DNA from 2 places in the Pseudarthrobacter sp. WHRI 8279 genome. Region 1 is predicted to be linked to the other one. Evidence: predicted binding sites of a transcription regulator. Region 1 holds the regulator's gene; the other holds the start of a gene.
The links. The regulator HrcA, encoded in region 1, represses chaperone genes, less so after heat shock. The targets are predictions, from matches to a motif close to TTNGCACTCGNNNNNNNCGAGTGCNAA.
Positions count from the first base shown of each region.

Region 2: a site for HrcA is predicted at 4,909-4,935, ahead of ABRP28_RS08835 (FmdB family zinc ribbon protein). Genes of this name have one in related genera too.

Region 1 is NZ_CP168162.1:1,188,170-1,196,341, reverse strand. It holds gene lepA (translation elongation factor 4) at 1-413, shown strand, start outside; gene hemW (radical SAM family heme chaperone HemW) at 450-1,679, shown strand; gene ABRP28_RS05335 (DUF4870 domain-containing protein) at 1,765-2,184, opposite strand; gene ABRP28_RS05330 (DUF3097 domain-containing protein) at 2,337-3,182, opposite strand; gene hrcA (heat-inducible transcriptional repressor HrcA) at 3,358-4,371, shown strand; gene dnaJ (molecular chaperone DnaJ) at 4,453-5,580, shown strand; gene ABRP28_RS05315 (16S rRNA (uracil(1498)-N(3))-methyltransferase) at 5,583-6,362, shown strand; gene ABRP28_RS05310 (GerMN domain-containing protein) at 6,391-7,338, opposite strand; gene ABRP28_RS05305 (PhoH family protein) at 7,705-8,172, shown strand, end outside.
Region 2 is NZ_CP168162.1:1,941,207-1,949,378, forward strand. It holds gene corA (magnesium/cobalt transporter CorA) at 1-782, shown strand, start outside; gene ABRP28_RS08805 (hypothetical protein) at 786-1,310, shown strand; tRNA gene ABRP28_RS08810 (tRNA-Ala) at 1,362-1,434, opposite strand; gene ABRP28_RS08815 (hypothetical protein) at 1,563-2,519, opposite strand; gene ABRP28_RS08820 (GNAT family protein) at 2,601-3,221, opposite strand; gene galU (UTP--glucose-1-phosphate uridylyltransferase GalU) at 3,226-4,131, opposite strand; gene ABRP28_RS08830 (5-formyltetrahydrofolate cyclo-ligase) at 4,254-4,877, shown strand; gene ABRP28_RS08835 (FmdB family zinc ribbon protein) at 5,003-5,272, shown strand; gene ABRP28_RS08840 (Flp pilus assembly protein CpaB) at 5,524-6,138, shown strand; gene ABRP28_RS08845 (DUF4011 domain-containing protein) at 6,144-8,172, opposite strand, start outside.

The DNA of each region.
Region 1 (8,172 bases):
CCTTGGACTGGAAGGCCGACGGCGACCAGGTGGCCGACCTTGTGAAGGTGGACATCATGCTCCAGGGCGAACAGGTTGACGCCTTCTCCGCCATCACCCACCGGGACAAGGCCTACGCGTACGGCGTCATGATGACCACCAAGCTGCGCGAGCTTATCCCGCGCCAGCAGTTCGAGGTGCCCATCCAGGCGGCCATCGGTTCCAGGATCATCGCCCGCGAAAGCATCCGCGCCATCCGCAAGGACGTCCTGGCCAAGTGCTACGGCGGTGACATCTCCCGTAAGCGGAAACTGCTGGAGAAGCAGAAGGAAGGCAAGAAGCGCATGAAGATGGTGGGGCGCGTCGAGGTCCCCCAGGAAGCCTTCATCGCTGCGCTCACCACCGACGAGTCCAAGGACAAGGCCAGGAAGTAGTGGTTACAGCAGCCGGTACTGCCGGAGGCCCCTGCAGTGCCTAGCGTTCTTCCCCTTGGCGACCCGGCGCCGTCGGACGGTCTGCTGCCCCACCAGGCAGCCGATGGTGCGGCGGAGCGGGCGTTCGGGCTTTATGTACACATCCCGTTCTGCGCGGTCCGCTGCGGGTACTGCGATTTCAACACCTATACCGCCACGGAACTTGGCGGCGGTGCCTCCCAGGACGCCTATGCCGCCACCGCGGCCTCGGAAGTGTCCCTGGCAGCCAGAGTCCTCACGGAATCAGGCCTGCCCGCGCGGCCGCTCAGCACGGTGTTCTTCGGGGGCGGCACGCCAACCCTGCTTCCCGCGGAGGACTTGGCCCTGATCCTGGGACGCGCCATCGACCTGTGGGGGATCGAGGAGGGCGCCGAGGTCACCACGGAGGCGAACCCGGACTCCGTCACCCCCGAGTCCCTTGCCATCCTCAAGGACGCCGGCTTCACCCGGATCTCGTTCGGCATGCAGTCAGCTGTTCCCCACGTCCTCAAGGTCCTGGACAGGACCCACACGCCCAGCCGCGTGCCGCAGGTTGTGCAGTGGGCCCGCGACGCCGGACTGGCCGTCAGCCTGGACCTCATCTATGGCACGCCCGGGGAGTCCCTGGAGGACTGGCGGTACTCGCTCGAGACGGCGCTTTCCTACCAGCCGGACCACATCAGCGCCTACGCGCTGATCATCGAAGACGGAACGAAGCTTGCCGCCCAGATCCGCCGTGGTGAAGTCCCCGGGATCGACGACGACGACCACGCCGACAAGTACGAGCTCGCCGATGAGCTGATCACCAAGGCCGGCCTGGGCTGGTACGAGGTCAGCAACTGGGCGCGCACGCCCGGACAGGCCTGCCGCCACAACCTGGCCTACTGGCGCGGCGACGACTGGTGGGGGATTGGGCCGGGGGCCCACTCGCATGTGGGCGGTGTGCGGTGGTGGAACGTCAAGCACCCCACTGCCTACGCGGGGCGCCTGGCGCAGGGAGTGTCACCGGCGGCCGGCAGGGAAACCCTGGATGCGGAAACACGGAACATGGAGCGCGTGATGCTTGAGGTCCGCCTTCAATCCGGCCTCGAGATCTCCTCGCTGGGCACCGCAGGACGGCGCGAGGTGGCCGGGCTCATCGCGGAGGAACTGATTGATCCCGCCGCCGCCTTCGCAGGCCGCCTGGTCCTCACGCTGAAAGGCCGGCTGCTGGCTGACGCCGTGGTGCGCCGGGTCCTGCCGGACTAGCAGTTTCAGTGCTGGGCTGCGGGCGGTGGGCCCACGCCGGCGAGGGCCCCGGCACGAGCTTGCGAGTGCTGGGAGCCGGAGGGGACTACTTAATCCAGCGCAGGTTGTACTGGTAACGGTGCGGCTGGCCTTTGTTCACATGGATGCCGGCCGCCACGGAGAAACAGGTCAGGGCAATCCAGATGAGGGTGGCAATCACGGCGAAGATGTTGCCGATCACCGGAACGAACACCAGGATGTTCGCCACCACGGCGGCGATGGTGGGAGGCAGGCTGAAGTTCAGCGCTTCCTTGGACTCCTGCGCCGTGAAAGGGCCCCTGTCCCGGAAAATGAGGTAGATCAGAAGAGCAGGAACGCAGCCAAGGATTCCGCCAAAGTGCGCCATGGTGGCCCACTGCCGGTCTTCGCTGGCTGTCAGGGGCAGCGCATTCGCCGGAACGCCATGGTATTCCGAACGGCCCTGGCCGCCCTGGGTGTCCCTGTGATCGCGTGCGTTTTCTGCCACAGTCTGTTCCTTCTAAAAGTGCAATGGTGCTGGCTAAGAATGCATATCAGTTGAGACGGACTGCAAATGACGCAGATCCGCAGTACCAAGAATACTGGCTGGAGGCGCGGATGCTGGTCCGGGGCTCCGCGCACGGCGGCGCGGCGGTCCGGTCAGGGAACCGTCAGGAAGTCAATGACTTCCTCCACCCTCCCCAGCAGGGAGGCTTCCAGGTCCGCGTAGGTGCGGACAGCACCCAGCAACTTCTGCCACCCAAGCCCAATATCCTCCTTGGTGGCGTGGGGCCAGCCGAACGCGGCAAGGATCCCGGTCTTCCAGTCCTGCCCGCGCGGCACCACCGGCCATTTTTCGATGCCCAGCACGGCAGGCCGGATCGCCTGCCAGACGTCCACGTAGGGGTGGCCCACGATCAGCACGTTCCCGGCAGCCCCCGGTGAGGCCATCACGGCGTCCGCAATGCGGGACTCCTTGGAGTCCGGCACCAGGTGGTCCACCAGGACGCCCAGGCGCCGGCCCGGACCGGGCCTGAAGTCTGCCACTGCCGCGGCAAGGTCGTCGATGCCGTGGAGGGGTTCGACGACGATGCCTTCCACCCGAAGGTCGTCTCCCCAGACCTTCTCCACCAGTTCGGCGTCGTGCTTTCCCTCCACCCAGATCCGGCTGGCCTTGGCCACCTGCGCGCGCTGGCCGGCCACCCGGACTGAACCTGATGCTGTCCTGCCGGTGGCGGCGGGTGCCTGCCGCGGCGCCGGGGGAAGAAGCTTAATGGCCTGGCCTTCGAGGAGGAAGCCGAAGCCCAGGCGGAAAGACCTTGATTTGCCGCGGCTGTCTTCCAGAGCCACCACATGCATGCCCCCGGATTTCTCCACGCGTGTCACGGCGCCCACCCAGCCGGACTGGACGTCCTCCAGCACCATTCCCCGTTCAATAGGAACTTCAGGCAGTTCAGCCTTTGACGGAGCGGACATGTCCTGGGGACCCCAGTTCTGGTACTGCATGATTCACTCCGCCTAGCGCTCGATCACAGGTCCGGAATTTCGCCCGGAGCGGTACCAATGCTAGCAACGGGGAGAGGCATAATAAACTGTTAGCACTTGGGCATGTCGAGTGCTAAACGATGAGCGGCACAGCGCGGGCGGCGCGGCCGCCCCGAACCCTGGATGGAGGTGGAGTGTGAGCGAGCCACGCAAACTTGAAGTACTCCGTGCCATCGTGGAGGACTACGTCCACTCCCGCGAGCCCGTGGGGTCCAAAGCCCTGGTGGAGCGCCACCATCTCGGTGTGTCCAGCGCAACCATCAGGAATGACATGGCGGCCCTGGAGGAAGAGGGCCTGATCACGGCTCCGCACACCAGCGCCGGCCGGATCCCCACGGACAAGGGTTACAGGCTGTTCGTCGACCAGATCTCCGCCGTCAAGCCGCTGTCCCAAGCGGAGCGCCGCGCCATCCAGTCCCTGCTGGAAGGATCGGATGACCTGGACGACGTCCTGGACCGGACCGTCCGGCTGCTGTCGCAGCTCACCAACCAGGTTGCAGTGGTCCAGTACCCGCACCTGAGCAGGGCACTGGTCCGGCATATCGAATTCGTCCTCCTGGCCCCGCGGAAGGTGCTGGTGGTGTTGATCGCCAACAGCGGCAAGGTGGAGCAACGTGTTATCGACGTCGGACAGGACCTGGGGGACGAAGCCCTGGCGGCTCTTCGGTCCCGGTTCCTTGGCTCGCTTGCCGGAACACCACTGAGCCATCTGTCCCAGTCCCTGCCAGCGGTGGTGGCCATGGCCGCCCCGGGGCAGCGGCAGGCGGCCCAGGCCCTCGCTATCGGCCTGGAGGCGCTGGCACAGAGCAGCCGCGAGGAACGCATGGTCATGGCGGGCACAGCCAACCTGGCAAGGTCCAACGTGGACTTCCCGCTCAGCATCGGCCCAGTGCTGGAAGCACTTGAGGAGCAGGTTGTTATGCTCCGCCTGTTGAGCGAGATGGCGCAGGACCACCGCGGGGTGGCTGTCAGCATTGGCCGCGAGAATCCCTACGACGGGCTGGCCGAGGCATCGGTTGTAGCCACAGGCTACGGCCCGGACAGCGCAGCGAAAATCGGCGTGCTCGGGCCAACACGCATGGACTATCCCACCACCATGGCCGCCGTCAGGGCAGTTGCCCGCTACCTTTCCCGGATCCTGGGCCCCTGAGGTCCATCCCGGGCCACTGGACACCCACAGCATTTCCAGCAGTCCAACTGCAGGCAGTACAACAAGGAAGAGATACGAACTTTGAGCAGCCACTACGACGTCCTTGGAGTCTCACCGGAGGCCACGGGAGAAGAGATCAAGAAGGCCTACCGCAAGCTGGCACGCACCCTGCACCCGGACGTCAACCCGGGTGAGGATGCGTCGGACCGCTTCAAGGCTGTAACGCATGCCTATGAAGTCCTGTCCGACCCGCAGAAACGCCGGGTGTACGACACCACAGGCAACGAAAACGGCACGGACAACGGCTTCGGCGGAGGCAGCTACGCCGGCCAGGGGTTCGCGTTCCAGGACATTTTCGACACCTTCTTTGGCGCCGGCGGTTCCACCGGCCCGGCTTCCCGCGTGCGGCGCGGGCAGGATGCCCTCATCAGCGTGCGGATCGAACTGCGCGACGCTGTCTTCGGTGTCAATAAGAAGCTCGAAGTGGACACTGCGGTCACGTGCCCAACCTGTGAGGGTTCCTGCTGCCAGCCCGGCAGCCATCCGGAACGCTGCGACATCTGTGGCGGCAGCGGCCAGGTCCAGCGCGCCGTCCGTTCCATCCTGGGACAGGTCATGACCGCGGCCCCATGCGGAACCTGTGAAGGCTTCGGCACCGTCATCAAGGACCCGTGCAACGAATGCAGCGGCCAGGGGCGCATCCGCAGCCGCCGTTCGCTGACCATCAAGGTTCCCGCCGGCGTAGCCACCGGAACGCGCATCCAGCTTTCCGGCCAGGGGGAGGCAGGCCCGGCCGGCGGACCTTCCGGTGACCTGTACGTTGAGATCCGCGTCAACAACGACGCCACCTACGTCCGCGACAACGACGATCTCCACGCCACCCTCCACATCCCCATGACGGCCGCCGCCCTGGGCACCGAAGTAAGCCTGGAAACGTTCGACGGGCCACAGGAAATCGACGTCAAGCCCGGCACCCAGTCCGGCGAAATCATTACCCTTCGCGGACTTGGCGTGACCCACCTGCGCGGTTACGGCCGCGGCGACCTCAAGGTTCACCTGCAGGTTGAAACACCCGCCAAGCTTGATGCCGCGCAGGAAGAGCTCATGCGGCAGTTGGCCAAAATGCGCGGTGAGCAGATCACCGAGGGCAAGCTTGCAGCCAGCGGCGGCATGTTCGCCAAGCTCCGGGACCGGCTCGGTAACCTGTAGCGGTGAGCAACCCTGTCTTCTTCACCCCGCCCGGGTCCCTGGACCACATGACGGCGGGGCGGGCCTTTGTCCTCGACGGGACCGAGGCGCGGCACGCCGTCACGGTCAAGCGGCTCGCCCCGGGCGAGCCCGTCGACATTGTTGACGGCGCGGGGACGCGGATGAGCGGACGGGTGCTTACGGCGTCGCCCGCCGCCCTCGAGGTGGAGTGCACCTCCCTTGCTGTGGAGGAGCGGCCGGCCATAAGGCTGGTGCTGGTGCAGGCCCTGGCCAAGGGCGACAGGGATGAACTCGCCATCGAAACGGCCACCGAACTCGGAATCGACGCCGTCATACCCTGGCAGTCCGAACGGTCCATCGTGCGGTGGAAGGGCGACCGGGCAGCTAAGGCCCACGCAAAGTGGCAGTCCGTTGTGGCGGCGGCAGCCAAGCAGGCACGCCGGGCGTGGGTCCCCGAGGTGCGGCCCGCCGTTGACACTGCCGCGCTGGCCGGACTCGTAGAGGCCGCAGGGCTGGCCATTATCCTCCATGAAGACGCCGTGCGCCCCCTGCGCACCGTACTGGAAACCTGGCAGGGCCGGGATGGAACGGAACCGTGCGAAGTGCTGCTGATCGTCGGGCCGGAAGGCGGCATCAGCCCCAGGGAAGTAACAAGGCTCTGCGGCAAGGGCGCCCTCACCGCCCTGCTGGGGCACCATGTCCTGCGCTCATCAACCGCCGGGCCGGCCGCCGTTGTCCTTGCCAGCGACGTCTTAGGCCGTTGGACCGCACCCCTGCCCTAAACCTGCCGGTTTTTATCCGGCTGGGCAGCTACCGGACCTTAAAGGCCCGGGAGTCTTCATTCTGGTCCGGCTGATCGCCGGCGCCGGCCTGGGCCACCTTCAGTTCGTAGTCGCCGGCCGGCAGCGTGAGGGCAAGCGAAAACAGGCCGGCCTGGCCCGGCTCCGCTGCCGCCGTCGTCTCCCCGGTCAGGAACGGCACCTTAGTGCCGTCCTCTTCCGCCCGCAGGATCTGCCAGCGGAGCTTCCCCCCGGAAAGCGTGCTGCGGCCGGTGATCTTGACACTCCCGGCGGCCACTTCTGAGTTTTCCTGCGGATCAATGATCCAGACAGGGGCCACCATGCCGCTGGCCCTGGTCATCAGCTCACCCAGCTGGATGTGGCCGAAAGCGACGTAATCGGTGTGCCCATCCACCAGGATCCGCACCCGGATCTGCTGCCCGGAATCGATAAGCCCTGAACTCGCCGCAGCGGCGGTGGCCGTGTACACCAGCTGCTGGACAGCGCGGCCGGCCATGTCGGCGTCGAGGTTGCTGTTGAAAGCGTCCTCGGAGACATCCACGGTGATGACGTCCTTTCCCGAGATGGACGTGGCCAGCTGGCCCGGGCTCTGCCACGGGGTAAAGAAATCCGGGTCAAGGGGCTTGTCCGACATCATCGCCCGCAAGGCCCGCGTCACCGGGTTCTCATTTTCGGGCACATCCCGGAATTCACGGTAAAGGAAGACGCTGCTATTGCTCCGGCCAATCCAGTAGACGGGCGCTTTGTTGGACGACTGCGTCGTCTCCAGCGGCGCGCTCGTGGAAGGCGCGGTCCCGGTCGCGGCGGGGACGGAGCCCAGCGCGCTGGTGGGTGAGGGACTCGGCTCGGCCAGGCAGCCCGCCAGGAGCGGAGCCACCATCAGAACCACTGCCAGGACGCCAGGGCGCACAGTGCCGCCAGGTCGTCCTGCCCTGCGGGGCGCAGCAGATTCCGGCACGTTTGTTGCCTGTCCTTTCAATGAATGACGGGCCGCTCCCCAAGCGGCAGATCCAGCAGTGGCTGGATTTCCAGCATGGCACAGGGCCTGGAGCTGAAGGGCCGGAATCGGGCCGCGGGGAGGAACTGCAACGGGAACGATATGAGGCCGATATGAAGTTGATACCTAATGGCGGAACCAACGGCCCTGCCATGTTGCCGGAAGCCGCCGGCCATTCCCTTTTCAGTCGTTGATGCGGTCCTGGCGTAAGATGGAAGGATCGCTGGTCAAGGCGCAACCGGTACATCGTCCAAGTACAACGTCCGGCCGCCGGCAGCGGGAATTGTTCCGGACTTTGAGGGGATCACGGGCCTGCGGGCCATCACTATGACTGAATCAGCGAATGGCAAGCGCCGGCTCAACACGGGAGAAGGCGCTGCGGGGGAATTTCCCCATACCCTCCCCGGCAGCCGTACCGAGGTAGTCCTTTTCGACAACTCCGACCAGATGGTCCAGTCCCTTGGCAGCCACGATGAGGCCCTGCGGTACATCGAGGAACAGTTCCCGGACGTCAACTTCCATGTCCGCGGCAACGAGCTCTCCATCACCGGGCCCGCCAGCGACGTGCCCCGCATCATGCGCCTCCTCCACGAGGTCCGCGGCCTCGTGGCCCGCGGCACGGTCATCAGCCCGGCGGTGCTGCAACAGCTTGTCGCGCTGCTCCGCACCCAGTCCCTGCAGAACCCCGTGGACGTGCTGACCCACGACATCCTGTCCAGCCGCGGAAAAACCATCCGCCCGAAGACGCTGAACCAGAAAACCTATGTTGATGCCATCGACACCAACACGGTCATC
Region 2 (8,172 bases), 750 kb from region 1:
AACTGGAACGCTACGACGACAGCCTGTTCACAGTGCTGCGGCCTGCCCGGTACATCGACGATACCGAAACGGTAGAGTTCGGTGAACTGCACATCTTCACCGGCAAGAACTATGTGGTCACCGTTCGCCATGCCGAGATGGCCGGCGTGGCCCGCGTCCGGCGGCGCATGGAGGCCCGGCCCGACCTTCTGCGCCACGGGCCGGAAGCCGTTTTGTACGCGCTGCTGGACCGGGTGGTGGATGACTACGCACCCGTGGTGGCCGGGCTCGAAAACGACATCGACGAAATCGAGGACCAGCTGTTTAGCGGCGACACCACGGTGTCCCGCCGGATCTACGAGCTGGCCCGGGAGGTCATCCAGTTCCAACGGGCAATCCACCCCCTGCCGGACATGATGCACCAGCTGGAGCAGGGTTTCGAGAAGTACGGCGTGGAAACGGACCTGCGGCACAGCCTCCGCGACGTGGAGGACCACGTGGAGCGCGTGATCTCCCGGGCAGACTCCTTCCGGGACCTGCTGCAGAACGCCCTCACCCTGGACGGCACCCTTACGGCGAACCGGCAAAACGAGGCCAGCGCCGAACAGAACGAACAGGTGAAGAAAATCTCCTCCTGGGCCGCGATCTTCTTCGCGCCGTCCTTCGTAGCCGGCGTATACGGCATGAACTTTGACCACATGCCCGAGCTCCACTGGGAACTGGGCTACCCGTTGTCCATTGGCCTGATGATTGCGATGGCGGCCCTCATGTACGGAATCTTCAAGAAGAAGGGCTGGCTGTAGGCCGTGCCCGCCCAGCCGGAGCTGCCGGTCCTCCTCGAGGGCCGCATCCTGGTGCCTGGCAGCAGCCGGCAGTTGGCTGTCTACGGCCTCTTCCCGCCGGCTCCCGGTCAGCACCGGAGGGCAGGCACCGGGTCCCGCGTCTTTGCCGCCAAGGCCTGCGAGCAGGAACTGCTGTGGATCAGCTTCGACGAACTGTGCGCACCGGGTGCGTCCAAGGAGGATTACTCCTCACTGGCTGAGGGGCCAGGGTTGTGGGTCATCGATGATGTTCCGGCACCGTCACCGTCGGATGCAGGCCCGCGGGCCGAGGCGTGGGAGCTCTTTGCTGCCGCGCTTACGGTTGCGGCGGCCCGGGGAATCACGGTGTTCGTAGCCGGCACCGCGCCCATGGAGTGGGCCGCTGCGTCCAGGTCGGCGGACGATGCCCGGCTGCGGTCCGCACTGGCGGAGGCCGCCCGGCTCCTTGCACAGCTGAAGCGGGTTCAGTCGGATGAAGAGGTTCCCGTGGAGGGTGTTTCCGGAAGCTAGGAGGGTAACCTGCGTGCGCCGCCTCGCAGCGGTCGGAGCTGAAAAGAATTGTGGAGCTAAGGAGATTCGAACTCCTGACCTCTTCGATGCGAACGAAGCGCTCTACCAACTGAGCTATAGCCCCGGATGGATCCGCTCCTGCAGGAGCGGCACCGGTGACCCTAGGCTACAAATATTCCCGGCTTAATGCCAAACTGCAGCCCCGAGCCCCGCACCGTGTTCCGGAGGATGTTTATGCAGGGCACCGAACCGTCAGGCGCGGCGGCGCTGCAGGACGTCGTCGAGGTTGCTGAGGGCGCTCTGCGCCTTGGACAGTTCCTGGCCTTCTGCGGATGCCGGGGCGGCAGGCGGCGCGGCGGCAACGCCCTGCTTGAGGGACGGCTTGCCCGCGGCCTTCGGGGCCTCCGGGAGCTCCAGCGGCTCAGGCGCCGGGCGCTCGGCCTTGGCTGCCTCAACGTAAACAGGCTTGGGCACCTCCACCGGCTCCCAGGTGGTGGGAGCAGTTCGGGTGGCCGTGGAACTGGCCTTGGCCGCGCTTGAATCGCCTGCGGCAACCGCGACAGCCAGTGCGGCCTCGCGCAGTTCCATGGCAGTCAGCGGCTTGACCCGGGGCTCGTGTGCCTGGGCGTCAAAAAGGGGGTTGTCCTTTTTTGCCGGTGCTGCCTGCGGCTTTGGGGGGACGCTGGCCACGGCTTCGGACTGCGGGCGTCCCTTGCTGGCCGGAGCGGACATGGCGGCCCGAAAAGCTGCGTTGACTTTTGCCCTCCTGTCACGGACGGCCAGCCAGCGCAGGAGGACGACGGACCCGGCGGTGAGCGCCAGGCAGGTCAGGGGAAGCACAGGAGTGCCCAGCCCAAAGAGCGAAAGCACACCGGAAACGAACGCGGTAAGAAGCGACAGCAGCCCCACCAAGGCAACGCCGGTGCGTCCGTAGCGGATACGGAACGTACCTCCGGATGGGGAGCCTGCAGTGGCGGTCGCGGGTCCGGCACTCTTCCTGGTGTCCATGGCTTTCTCCTGCTGGGCGGCGACGTTCAATACCAAAGCGGCTGGCGGTTCCAGTGTTTCATCTGCTGCGGAGTCCGCCGTAAACTCACCGGCGGGCTGGAACTGGTGCCTGCGGTTCCGGAGGACGTAGGGCGCAACCCACACAATCCAGAGCACGACGGCAACCACAAGGATCACTGAGCTGCTAAGGGGGAAGTCCACACTCAAAACCGTATGAGCATCCTGTCCGCTGCGGCAGCATTAGCTGCGGTGTGTCGTGGCGCAGCCGGCAAATCAATGGATTTATGACGCCCGCGAGGCGAGCCAGGGCCTGAGCAGCCCGTTCGGGACTTCCTCTGCGGTCAGCGCAAACGACCGGTGGTCAGCCCATTCGCCGTTGATATGCAGGTAGCGGGGCCGGTACCCCTCGTCACGGAAGCCCAGCTTTTCCACCACCCGCAGGCTCGGTCCGTTTTCCGGCCTGATGTTAATTTCCATCCTGTGCAGGCCAAGGGTGCGGAAGCAATGGTCCGTCACCATGGCGACGGCGGTGGGTGCGATTCCACGGCCTGCACGGTCCTTGTCCACCCAGTAGCCCAGGGTGGCCATCATCGCTGATCCCCATACGATCGACGAAACAGTCAACTGGCCAATGATGGCAGGACTTCCGGCGGTGGGAATGCGCTCGGTGATGACAAACGGCAATGCCGTTGCCTGCGCTGCCTGCGACTTCAATGAGCGGACCATCTGCCGGTAGTCCGGGAGGCCGCCCGCAGGATCCGGGTTGGAAGCTTCCCAGGGCGCAAGCCATTGGCTGTTGCGGGACCTGACCTCGGTCCACTCCTTCTTGTCCCGGTACCGGATGGGCCGCAGGATCAAGTCCCCGCATTCCAGCGTTACGGGCCAAATGGGACCAGCGCGCACGGCGCTACTTGGACAGGCCGGCGGTGAAGCCCGGCAGCCACTCCCGCAGGCCCGGCCCAAGGTCCTCGCTGTCGATGGCCAGCTGGACGCAGGCCTTGAGGTAGCTGAGTTTGTCCCCGGTGTCATAGCGGCGCCCGCGGAACACAACGCCGTAGACCCCATATCCCTCGCCTTCGCCGGTTGCCAGCTCCTGCAGCGCATCCGTCAACTGGATTTCATCGCCGCGCCCTGGGGCGGTGCGTTCGAGGACTTCGAAGACGGCAGGGTGGAGGACATAGCGGCCAATCAGCGCGAGGTTGGAGGGCGCCTCGTCAACCTCAGGCTTCTCCACCAGCCGGTTAACGCGCACGTAGGACTCGCCTTCGATCGGCTGGACATCAGCACAGCCGTAGGAACTGATCTCGGACGGTTCCACCTCGATGAGCGCAATAACCGACCCTCCCGTTTCGGCCTGGACGTCGATCATGGTGCCCAGCAGCTCGTCGCGGGCATCGATGAGGTCATCGCCCAGCAGAACGGCAAAGGCTTCATGGCCAACGTGCTGCTTCGCGCGGAGCACGGCGTGGCCCAGTCCGTGCGGATCGCCCTGCCGGACGTAGTGGATATCGCCCAGCTTGCTGGCGGCCTGGACGGACGCGAGTTTTTCGGTGTCCCCCTTGCCCTCAAGGGTGGATTCGAGTGACGGCACCCGGTCAAAGTGGTCTTCCAGTGCCCGCTTGTTGCGCCCGGTAATCATGAGGAGGTCGTGGAGGCCAACGTTTACGGCTTCTTCAACCACGTACTGGATGGCAGGCTTGTCCACGACGGGGAGCATTTCCTTGGGCATCGCCTTTGTTGCCGGCAGGAACCTGGTACCGAGTCCGGCGGCAGGAATGACGGCTTTGCGAACTCTCGGGTTACTGGTAGTCACCGGACTAATCTAACGTCAGCGTCAAGCATTCAGTAACAACCGGGCCCGCGACACCCGCGGACGCCTGACGGATGGACTGCACGAACAACCGGCCGGACATACGGCAGTTATGGAGGAAGCACGTGACGCTTGAGGAAACGAAAGCAGCCAAAGACCAGATCCGCGCGGCCCACCGCCGCCGGCGGGCTGCGATGACATCCCGGGAACGGGAGGACGCCGGCACCGCCCTTGCAAAGCACGGCGCCGCGTGGGCGGCTTCGGTGATCCCCGCTGATGCGGCCACGGTGTGCGTGTACCTGGGCGTCGGAGTGGAACCGCCCACGCTGCCACTGATCGCAGCCCTTCACGACGGCGGCCACAGGATCCTTCTCCCCGTTTGCGAACCAGGGCGTGAGCTGGGATGGGTTTTCTGGACGCCGGGTATCGAGCTCGCACGCAGCAGGTTCGCGCCCATCCTGGAACCGGTAGGGACCCGCCAGGAAATTGAGGTTGCCGGTGAAGCAGCTGCGCTGTTCATCCCTGCCACGGCGGTGGACCTCGCAGGCAGCAGGGTTGGCCAGGGCGGCGGCTACTACGACAAGTTCCTGGGCCATCTTGCGTCCGCCGGGAAGGACATTCCCCTTGCCGCGGTTCTTTATGACGGGGAACTGCTGCCCGCCGGCGCCGTTCCGGTGGAGGAATTCGACCGCCCCGTCCCGGGCGTCGTGCTTCCCTCCGGTTTCCGGGGCCTGGCAAACGCTGCCTGACCGGAAAACCGGGCGCAGGAGAATGATAGAATTGGCACTCAGGCCCTGCGACTGCTAATGGACATCCAGCTGGATCACCAAGCAGCAGTCCGGGACCTCTCGTTTGCCCAAGAGGAGGAGCACCAGTGCCAACGTATGCGTACGCCTGCAAGGATTGCGGCCATGCCTTTGACATCGTCCAGTCGTTCTCGGACAGCTCTTTGACGTCCTGCCCCGAATGCCAGGGCGCCCTGCGCAAGAAGTTCAACAGCGTGGGCGTTGTCTTCAAGGGTTCCGGCTTCTACCGCACGGACTCCCGGGACTCCAAGGGCAGCACGGTTTCGGCCGCTCCCGCAGCAACGCCGGCACCGGCGGCCGCACCGGCCGCCTCGGCATCCGCCGCTGCTGCCAGCTGATCCAAGATCTTCAACTAAGGCTCCCTTTGGCGGCCGCGCAAGGTTTTCCACATACCCGCGAAGGTTACTGACGCAACACTTTGCGGCGACCTTAGCGTAGGCACATGCCTGCATCCCGCCAGTCCAGCCCAAGAACACCAAGCGCGCCGCGTACCGGACTCCTCCGGAAGCCGGTGCGACGCCGCGCCGGCAACCTCCGCGGACCGGAACGGAATGCACGCAGGCGTCCTCCTGCACGCTTCGCGGGCTGGTTGAGCCGGAACCGGCGACTCGCTGTCGCGCTGCTCCTCTGCGCCGCAGCCGCCATCACGGTGCACCAGCTCACCCCCGCCCCGGTGTACACGGTGACTGCGCTGGCCGCCGCAAGGGACATCCCCGCCGGCGCCGCACTCTCGGAGGCTGACCTAGCCGCCGCACAGGTTCCGCCCGGCATGCTGGCCAGCGGATTCCTCAGGGAACCGGGCGAGGCTGCAGGCAAGCAGCTCGCTGCGCCCCTGCGCAAGGGGCAGCTGCTCACGGATGCCCAGCTTCTTGGTCCGGGCCTCCTCACGGGCACCTCCCCGGGATCAGCAGCCGTCCCCCTGCGCATGGCAGACCCGTCATCCATCCAGCTTGTCTCCCCGGGGCAGCTGGTGAACGTGGTGCTCACCTCAGCCAACGGCTTCGACCAGCAGGAACCACCAGAGATTCTGGCCTCCGGCGTTCCCGTGCTGTGGACCTCAGGCCAGGGCGGCCAGACCGGACAGTGGCTGGGCACTGCCGAAACAGAAGGCCTGATAGTGGTGGCTGCCACGGCAGAGCAGGCAGCCCGGCTCGCCGGCGCCTCCACCCAAGGCAAGCTGTTCTTCGTCCTGGTGGGGCCGTAAGCCGCTCAGCCCCAGTGCGGCGGCTTCTGTTCCTTCAGCCAGGCGTCGTGGTCGTCGTCTTCCCGGTCGCCCCAGGCCCGGGGATCGTCCTCGGCCGCTTTGTTGGGCACGGCGGGCTCCGCAGGCAGGGCGGACGTACCGGAGTCAGTGCCGGGTTGGCCGTCCTGGTTGGGACCGCCTGCCGTGTCAGCGGGCTGCCCGGCGTCCGGAGCGTTGTCGTTTTCGTTTTCCTGGGCCATGCTGCCCTCCTCCTTGATGTCCTGGCCCCCGGCCGGCAGGTGGTCGTCGGTGGGCGCTGAAAGCAGGCTTTCAGGGGCCGGCACGAAGCCACCCTGGTCAGTGCCAGCCGCGGCCAGCCGCTCCCGCACGCCCTGGCTCTCGGCGTCGATTCCGTTGAGCGCCTGGTCCACATCGTCGTCCAGGAAGGCGACGGAAGTGGCCGTCCGTCCGGAAAGGGCCATCTTCTCCAGTCCCAGGTATCCGGCGATCCTGTCAGCGCAGGCAGAGGGGTCGGTAAACACTTCGATGGTCCACAGGGGCATGTAGCGCCATCCCAGGCGCTCCAGCAGCTGGGGACGCAACCGGCTCCGTTCCCGCACGCTCATGGTGCGGTACTGCTCCGTGCCGTCCGATTCGATGGCAACAGGCCACGGCAGGTCCCCGTGGTCCTGCCCCATGGTACTGAGGGGATCAGCGGCGGCAACGACGTCGATGGCTCCGTCGTACTGGTGCCACACCCGCGCGCCGCGGGCACGCAGGCGGTCGCCGAGGTCAGCCACCAAGGGATCGGCCCCCAGCGCCTGCTCGCTTGCCGCGGCCCGCGAAGCTGGTGTCCCGAGATCAGTATTTCCAGCAATTTCGCGGTCCAGCAGCGCGTACAGGTCCACGGCGCCGTGGCTCAGCCTGGTGTGGTCCAGGTCCTCCGGCCGGAAACAGGTGAGGACGTGCATGGAACGGCGTGCCCGCGTCATGGCCAGGGCGAATTTCTCCCTGCCGCCCTCGGCGGAAAGCGGCCCGAAGTTGTGCAGGGCGCGTCCGTGCGGGGTGCGGCCGAAACCGGGCGAGAAGATGACGTGGTCGCGCACCAGTCCCTGCGCCCGTTCCAGGTCGACCACCCGGAAGGACTCGGGGCCGGCCCCGAAGAAACCCGCCAGCCCGGGGTAGTTGGGCAGCTGAAGCCGGATGGATTCCCCGATCCGGGCCGCGTGCCGGAGGCTGGCCGTGACCACGGCCAGCGAGGTGCGCGGGCGGAGGCGTGCGTGCTCGAAGACCAGCTGGACAACGCGGTTGACTTCCGCCACCACTGATTCGACGCCCTCGTGGTCGGCGCTTGGCAGCCCGGTGCCGTCCGGAAGGTATTCAACCAGGAGGGACCGATCCAGCCCGGTGGCGGACTGGCCTTCCGGCAGCCGCCGCAGGCCGCCGTCGTAAAAGTTCTTGCTGAGCTGCAGCACAAGGTCCTCGTCCACCGCGCGGTAGACAAAGTTGAGCCGCCACACGGGAAGGACCTGCGACAGTGCCGTGAATGCACTGTCCACGCGGTGGTGCGCCGACTCGCCGGGGGCAAGCCGTTCCACGCCAACCGTGAAGGTCCGGGGGCTGGCGATCCGGGCGTCGCCGAACGCGATGACCTGCCTGGCGCGCGCGATGGACGGCAGCACAGCCTGGAGTGAGGTCGCCTCTGCGTCCAGGATTACCACAGCGTCGAAGTGCTGTTCCGCCGGCAGCAGGCCGGTCATCAGGTACGGGCTCACGGACCAGACCGGGACCAGCGTGCCGATCAATTCGGGCGCCTGGGCCGTCAGCGACGGCAGGGATACGCGTCCGTCCTTGAGCAGGCTCCGGAGGAGCTCCGCCTGCCGGGGATGCGCGGCGAGTGCGCTGCGCCAGCGCTCTGCGAGGTCCCAGCGGAGACGGGCGGCGCCGCTGGCGATGTGCGCGTTGTCCGCCAGGCGGTACTCGGCCTCCAGCCTGCGGAGGGCGTCGCCGTCGGACATTGCCAGGTAGTCGTCGCCGCTGATCATTGCCTCCAGC